2 linked regions of the Methylomagnum ishizawai genome follow. The protein of the gene in region 2 interacts with the protein of the main gene of each other region in a pairwise test. Links are inferred from orthologs where the notes say so. Each region holds a gene or a part of one and is shown on either strand. Other genes may lie near its edges.

Evidence for each region.
Region 1: the proteins of dhaK (region 2) and parE interact in binary tests that used the Escherichia coli proteins (3 or more experiments, as listed by UniProt). The link is inferred for Methylomagnum ishizawai from one-to-one orthologs.

Annotation. Positions count from the first base shown.
Region 1 is NZ_FXAM01000001.1:430,141-433,330, forward strand. The notes cover bases 5-2,877. They hold parE (DNA topoisomerase IV subunit B), read right to left. Parts: upstream 2,451-2,877; coding sequence 558-2,450; downstream 5-557. Other genes in these bases: B9N93_RS01780 (hypothetical protein), read left to right, coding at 5-476; B9N93_RS01790 (class I SAM-dependent methyltransferase), read right to left, coding at 2,638-2,877. Outside these bases: more of B9N93_RS01780, read left to right, coding at 1-4; more of B9N93_RS01790, read right to left, coding at 2,878-3,190. UniProt on the Escherichia coli protein: Topoisomerase IV is essential for chromosome segregation; it is the principal protein responsible for decatenating newly replicated chromosomes. It relaxes supercoiled DNA.
Region 2 is NZ_FXAM01000001.1:189,348-192,461, forward strand. What follows is about bases 107-2,903. They hold dhaK (dihydroxyacetone kinase subunit DhaK), read left to right. Parts: upstream 107-908; coding sequence 909-1,898; downstream 1,899-2,903. Other genes in these bases: B9N93_RS00800 (DEAD/DEAH box helicase), read left to right, coding at 107-196; dhaL (dihydroxyacetone kinase subunit DhaL), read left to right, coding at 250-876; B9N93_RS00815 (SWIM zinc finger family protein), read left to right, coding at 1,902-2,744; B9N93_RS00820 (hypothetical protein), read left to right, coding at 2,811-2,903. In the rest of the region: more of B9N93_RS00800, read left to right, coding at 1-106; more of B9N93_RS00820, read left to right, coding at 2,904-3,114. UniProt on the Escherichia coli protein: Dihydroxyacetone binding subunit of the dihydroxyacetone kinase, which is responsible for the phosphoenolpyruvate (PEP)-dependent phosphorylation of dihydroxyacetone via a phosphoryl group transfer from DhaL-ATP.

The sequences.
Region 1 (3,190 bases), 240 kb from region 2 along the record:
ATGCCTTTTCTTGCAAGGTGGGCGGACAGGGGGCCGGTCGGAAGAAGGTCAAGCTGCCAGGCCAGGCCAATCTCGGCCTCAGTGTCCAGTTCAACCCGGACAAGACCTTCACCATTACCGGCGACACGTTGGGCTTGGGTGTTTTCGCCGGCGACTGGAAAGGCAAGGGCCGCAATTTGAGCTTCATGGTTGACGACCAGAACGATTCGTATATTTTCCAGCAATCCAAGGTGTTCCAGGATGAAACCAAGCAATTGAGTGGCAGCGGCTCGGCGGGAGGCGCGTCCTACAACTATAAGTTCAGCCCGGTCAAATACGCTTTTGTCGGCAGTCTCAATCCCAAGGGGAACACCCTGAAGCTCAGGGAATCCGCGACCTTCAAGGTGACCGCGTCGGCTTCCTACGCGGGACATAGCAATACCTGTTCATATCACTGGACCGTCGCACGGGAATACTCCGGCGGCCAAGCCCAATAACCCCAGGCGTTTTCCGGTCCATGCCACGCCCGTCTCCCGAGACGGGCGTTTTTGTGTGTGGCGGGCGCGGCGCGATGAGCGCTACACCTCGGCCAGATTGCCCTTGGCCTCCAGCCAGGCTTTGCGGTCCGGGGCGCGTTTTTTCGCCAGCAGCATGTCGAGGCGCTCGTCGGTGGTCTCCTGTTCCGCCAGTTCCTCCAAGGTGAGTTGCACCAGGCGGCGGGTATCGGGGTTCATGGTGGTTTCCCGCAGTTGCGAGGGGTTCATCTCGCCCAGGCCCTTGAAGCGCTGCACATTGATCTTGCCCTTGATCTTCTCGGCCTCGATGCGGTCGAGGACGCCCTTTTTCTCCGATTCGTCCAGGGCGTAATAGACCTGCTTGCCCACGTCGATGCGGTACAGGGGCGGCATCGCCACGAACACATGGCCTGCCGCCACCAAGGGCCGGAAATGCCGCACGAACAAGGCGCATAACAGCGTGGCGATATGGTTGCCGTCGGAATCGGCGTCGGCCAGGATGCAGACCTTGCCATAGCGCAGCCCGGTCAGGTCGGCGCAACCCGGCTCCACCCCGATGGCGACACTGATATCGTGGACTTCCTGCGAGGCCAGCACCGCGCCCGGCTCGACTTCCCAGGTGTTCAGGATTTTGCCGCGCAAGGGCATGATGGCTTGGTATTCCTTGTCGCGGGCTTGTTTGGCCGAACCCCCGGCGGAATCGCCTTCCACCAGGAACAACTCGGACAGGTTGATATCCTGCCCCGAACAATCGGCCAGTTTGCCGGGCAGGGCCGGTCCCGCCGTGACTTTCTTGCGGGTGACTTGGCGGCTGGCTTTCAGCCGCTTCTGGGCGCTTTCGATCACCAATTCGGCGATACGCTCGCCCACCGCCGGGTGTTGGTTCAACCACAGGCTGAAGGCGTCCTTGACCACGCCGGAAACGAAGGCGGCGCATTCCCTGGAACTCAGGCGCTCTTTGGTCTGCCCGGAAAACTGCGGTTCTTGCAACTTGACCGACAGCACGTAATGGCAGCGTTCCCACACATCTTCCGGGGCGATCTTCACCCCGCGCGGCAGCAGGTTGCGGAATTCACAGAACTCCCGCACGGCTTCGGTCAGGCCGGTGCGGAGGCCGTTGACATGGGTGCCGCCCTGCGGGGTGGGCACCAGGTTGACATAGCTTTCGGCCACGATGTCCCCGTCCACCGTCCAGGCCACGGCCCAATCCGCCGCTTCCTGGCGGCTTTCCAGGCTGCCGACGAAGGGCTCTTCCGGCACGCATTCCCTGGCCCCGATCCGGTCCAGCAGGTATTGGGGCAGGCCGTTTTGGTAGTGCCAGGTTTCGGTTTCCTGGGTGGCTTCGTCGCTGAGGCTGATTTTCAAGCCGGGGCAGAGTACGGCCTTGGCCCGCAGCAAGGCTTTGAGCCGGGGCGCGGCCACCTTGGGCGTGTCGAAATAATGGGCTTCCGGCCAAAACCTGACCGTGGTGCCGGTCTCCCGTTTGGGGGCGTCGCCGATGATGCGGAGGTCTTGGGTTTTTTCGCCGCGGGCGAAGGCCATGGCGGATACCTTGCCGCCCCGGCGGACTTCGACTTCCAGCTTGTCGGAGAGCGCGTTCACCACCGACACCCCGACGCCGTGCAGGCCGCCGGAGAAGCGGTAGTTCTTGTTGGAGAATTTGCCGCCCGCGTGCAGCTTGGTCAGGATGACCTCGACCCCGGACACGCCGAGTTCGGGATGGATATCGACCGGCATGCCGCGGCCATCGTCGCGGACTTCGATGCCACCGTCGGCCATGAGCCGCACGTCGATGGTCTTGGCGAAACCGGCCAGGGCTTCGTCGACGCTGTTATCGACGACTTCTTGGACCAGATGGTTGGGGCGGGCGGTGTCGGTGTACATGCCGGGGCGTTTCCGCACCGGGTCGAGGCCGGAAAGGACTTCGATGGAAGAGGCGTCGTAGTTGTCGTTCATGGTGTCAAGGATGGATCGACGGGCTGGGAAGTCCCGTCCGTAGCGCTCAATGCGGTGGCTGTGTAGAAAATCGGCCCGATGGGACCGGGGGCTTGTTTTTCCAGTGTACCGCAACTCATCGGCGGATGGTCCCGGAGCCCTTTTGACAATCCGCCCCGTGCGGGGCGGACTATGCTTGTGGAAGGTTTCAAGCCCCGCGCCGGGCCAGCACATCCACCTGGTGGACGATCAGGCCCAGCCTGCGGCGGTCGATTTCCTGGCGGCGGTCGCGGTGCCAGGCGTCGAGCGCGCGGGGTCCGATCCCGCCGGAGCGGTCCGCTTCGTCGCGGATGTGGGCGAGAACGGCGTCCAGGCAAAGATCGTCCTGGTCGCGGTAGGCGCGGCGTAGTGGGGTCAGGTTCCAATCGGAGGCCCCTTGGGCCAGGATGTCCAGTTGGCTTTCGAGCAGCGCCCCGTGTAGCCACCCCCCCGGTTTCGCAGCCTCGGCGGGTTGGTCCCGCATCCGCCGGGTCTCCATCGCGGAGTCGTAGGTCGCGAGGATGCGCTGTTCCAGGTCGGCGTCGCGGTAGGCCGGGAACACGGTGGTGCCGGTGTCGTAGTTGAGGGCGGCATAGAACACGCCCTGGGGCTTGAGCCAGGAGGCGATGCGATCGGCCATGGCCTGGGTCGGCAGCAGGTCCGTCACATGGTGGGCGACCACCACGTCGAATTGGCGGGTGGGTTCTTGGCGGTTGAAGTCC
Region 2 (3,114 bases):
CGGCCAGCAAAAGAACGTGTTCGTCCACAAGTTCATCACGCTCGGCACCTTGGAGGAGCGCATCGACCGCTTGATCGAGGAAAAGAAGGAAGTGGCCTCGCTCATCGTCGGCAACGACGAATCCTGGCTCAGCCGCTTGGATAACGAGACCTTCCGCGAGTTGATCGCCTTGAACCGGATGGCGGTGTTGGAATAGCGGGCGGGTAGAATACCGTCGATCCGACATCGTCCATCAGCACGGGTAAGCCCATGAACACCGAATCCATCCTCCGCGCCGCCGAAGCCATCCAAGCCGCCCTCCTGGCTCACGAAGCCGATATCGAAGCGCTGGACCGCGCCATCGGCGATGGCGACCATTTCATCAATATGAAGCGCGGGGCGGCGGCCGTGGTCGCGCTGCGCGACGAATTGGCCACGCTCGCGCCGGACGCCGCTTTGCACAAGATCGGCATGAAGCTCTTATCCAGCATCGGCGGCGCGTCCGGGCCGTTGATCGCCAGCTTTTTCCTGGCGATGGCGAAAACAATGCAAGAGCGGGGCGCGGACGGCTGGCCGCAGATCGCCGCCGCTTTCGCCGCCGGGGTCGCGGCCATCCAGAGCCGGGGCAAGGCCGATGTCGGCGAGAAGACCCTACTGGACGTGCTGATTCCGGTGTCGCGCTGCTTCACCCGGCTGGCAGAGGCGGGCACCGAACCCGCCACGCTGTGCGCCGAACTCAAGCGCGAAGCCGAGCAAGGCATGGAATCCACCCGCGACATGATCGCCAGCAAGGGCCGCGCCGCCTTCCTGGGCGAACGCGCCATCGGCCATATCGATCCGGGGGCCAAGACCAGCCAAGTCATGATCTGCACCGTGTGCGATTTGGCCTCGACTTGAAATCCCATCCCCTCCATCAGGAACCCCAGCCCATGAAGAAATTTATCAACGCGGTGGACGACGTTTTGGTCGAGAGCCTGTCCGGTTTCGCGGCGGCCCATGCCGATCTGGTCCGGCTCCAACTCGATCCGCATTACCTGTGCCGGGCGCAAAAAGCCCAAAACAAGGTCGCGATCCTCTCGGGCGGCGGCTCCGGCCACGAGCCTTTGCACGGCGGTTTCGTGGGTTATGGGATGCTGGACGCGGCCTGTCCCGGCCATGTGTTCACCTCGCCGACCCCGGACCAGATGCTCGCCGCCGCCGAAGCGGTCGAAGCGGGCCGGGGCGTGTTGTTCATCGTCAAGAACTACGCCGGGGACGTGATGAATTTCGAGATGGCGGCGGAACTGCTGCCCTTCGACCACGCCACCGTGTTGACCAGCGACGACGTGGCGGTCGAGGATTCCACCTACACCACCGGACGCCGCGGCGTGGCCGGCACCTTGATCGTGGAGAAAGTGGTCGGGAGCCTCGCCGAAACCGGGGCCGATTTGGCGGCCTGCCAAGCCCTGGGCGAGAAGGTCAACCGCCGTACCGCCTCCATGGGCGTGGCCCTGAGCAGTTGCACCGTACCGGCGGCGGGCCGCCCCACCTTCGACATCGGCCCGGACGAACTGGAAATGGGCGTCGGCATCCACGGCGAACCGGGACGCCGCCGCGAAGCGCTGCGCCCGGCGGATGCCCTCGTCGGCGATTTGCTCGCCGCCCTCCTCGAAGACCTGAAACCGCAGCCGGATAGCCGGGCCTTGCTGTTGGTGAATGGCTTCGGCGGCACGCCCTTGATGGAACTGTATTTGCTCTACCACGCGGCGGCGCGGTGGCTGGCGGAACGGGGAGTGGCGGTGGAACGCTCCCTGGTCGGCAATTACGTGACCTCGCTGGACATGGCCGGGGCTTCGCTCACGCTGTGCTTGCTGGACGACGAAATCCGCGCCCATTGGGACGCGCCGGTACACACCCCAGCCTTGCGCTGGGGCCGCTAAGCCATGGCGATCAAGCAAGGCAAGACCTGGTGGGGCCGCCGTTTCCTCGAAGGCTTGGAAACCTTCACCGAAAGCGGGCGCTTGGCGCGGGGCCGGCAGTATGCCGCCGCCCAGCGCATCGTCGAATGGGGCATCCGTGGCAGCCGGGTCGAGGCGCAAGTGAAAGGGCAGGCCAGCCCGTACTATGGCGTCTATGAAGAGCCGGTGTATCGGACCCTGGTCGAATTCACGCCCATCCCCGACACGGCCTGGGACGAGGCCATCGGCCAGATCGGCGGCAAAGCCGGGTTCGTCTGCCGGTTGTTGTTCAACGAGATGCCGGACGAGATCGAGCGGCCCCTGGCCCAACTCGGGCTGTCGCTCCTGCCCCAGGGCCGCAAGGATGTCGCCACCGCGTGTTCCTGCCCCGACCCCGGAAAGCCCTGCAAGCATGTCGCCGCGCTGTATTACGCCCTGGCGGCCAAGCTGGACCACGATCCTTTCCTGCTGTTCGAACTACGCGGCTTGTCCCGCGCCGATTTGGCGCTGCGGCTCAAGGCCACGCCCTTGGGTTCGGCCCTGGCGGCGGCGCTGACCGAGAACCTGGGCGAACCCGAACCCGCCCGCACATTCTTCCACCGCCCGGAGCCTATCGCCTTGCCCGCCACGGTGTCGCCCAGGGATTTCTGGCGCGGGGCCAAGCGCTTGCCGCAGGGGGTGGAATCGCCGCCGCCCGCCGCTTTATCCGGCATCCTGATCCGCAAGGGCGGGGATTACCCGCCGTTCTGGGATAAGGAATTGTCCTTCGTCGAGGCGATGGACGGCTTCTACGAGCAGGTGCGCAAGAAGGCCAAGGATTGGATGTAAGACGGCAATAGGCCGTTTTTGCTATAGTCGGGCCTTTGCAACCATTACAAAAAGCGAGGGATTTTTATGGAATCGCAAGCCGTGAAGGCGGGTTTGGCGTTCGCCGTGCTGATGATCGTGGGCTTCATCCTGGTCGGCACCACCCGCGAGACGCCGCAGGAGAAAATGCAGGGCGCGTTCCTGCAAACCTCGAATATGCTGGCCACCCTGGCCCTGAAGAAATGCGGCGAGGCGGTGAAAGCCGAAACCGGCAGCGAGCCTTACACGCCCTCCCAAACCGATGGCGACCACATGTCCCATGTCACCTTGATCTGGGAGAACATCGGTTCCGCCAAACGGGCCGAATGCCGCTATGTCATGGACCAGGGCA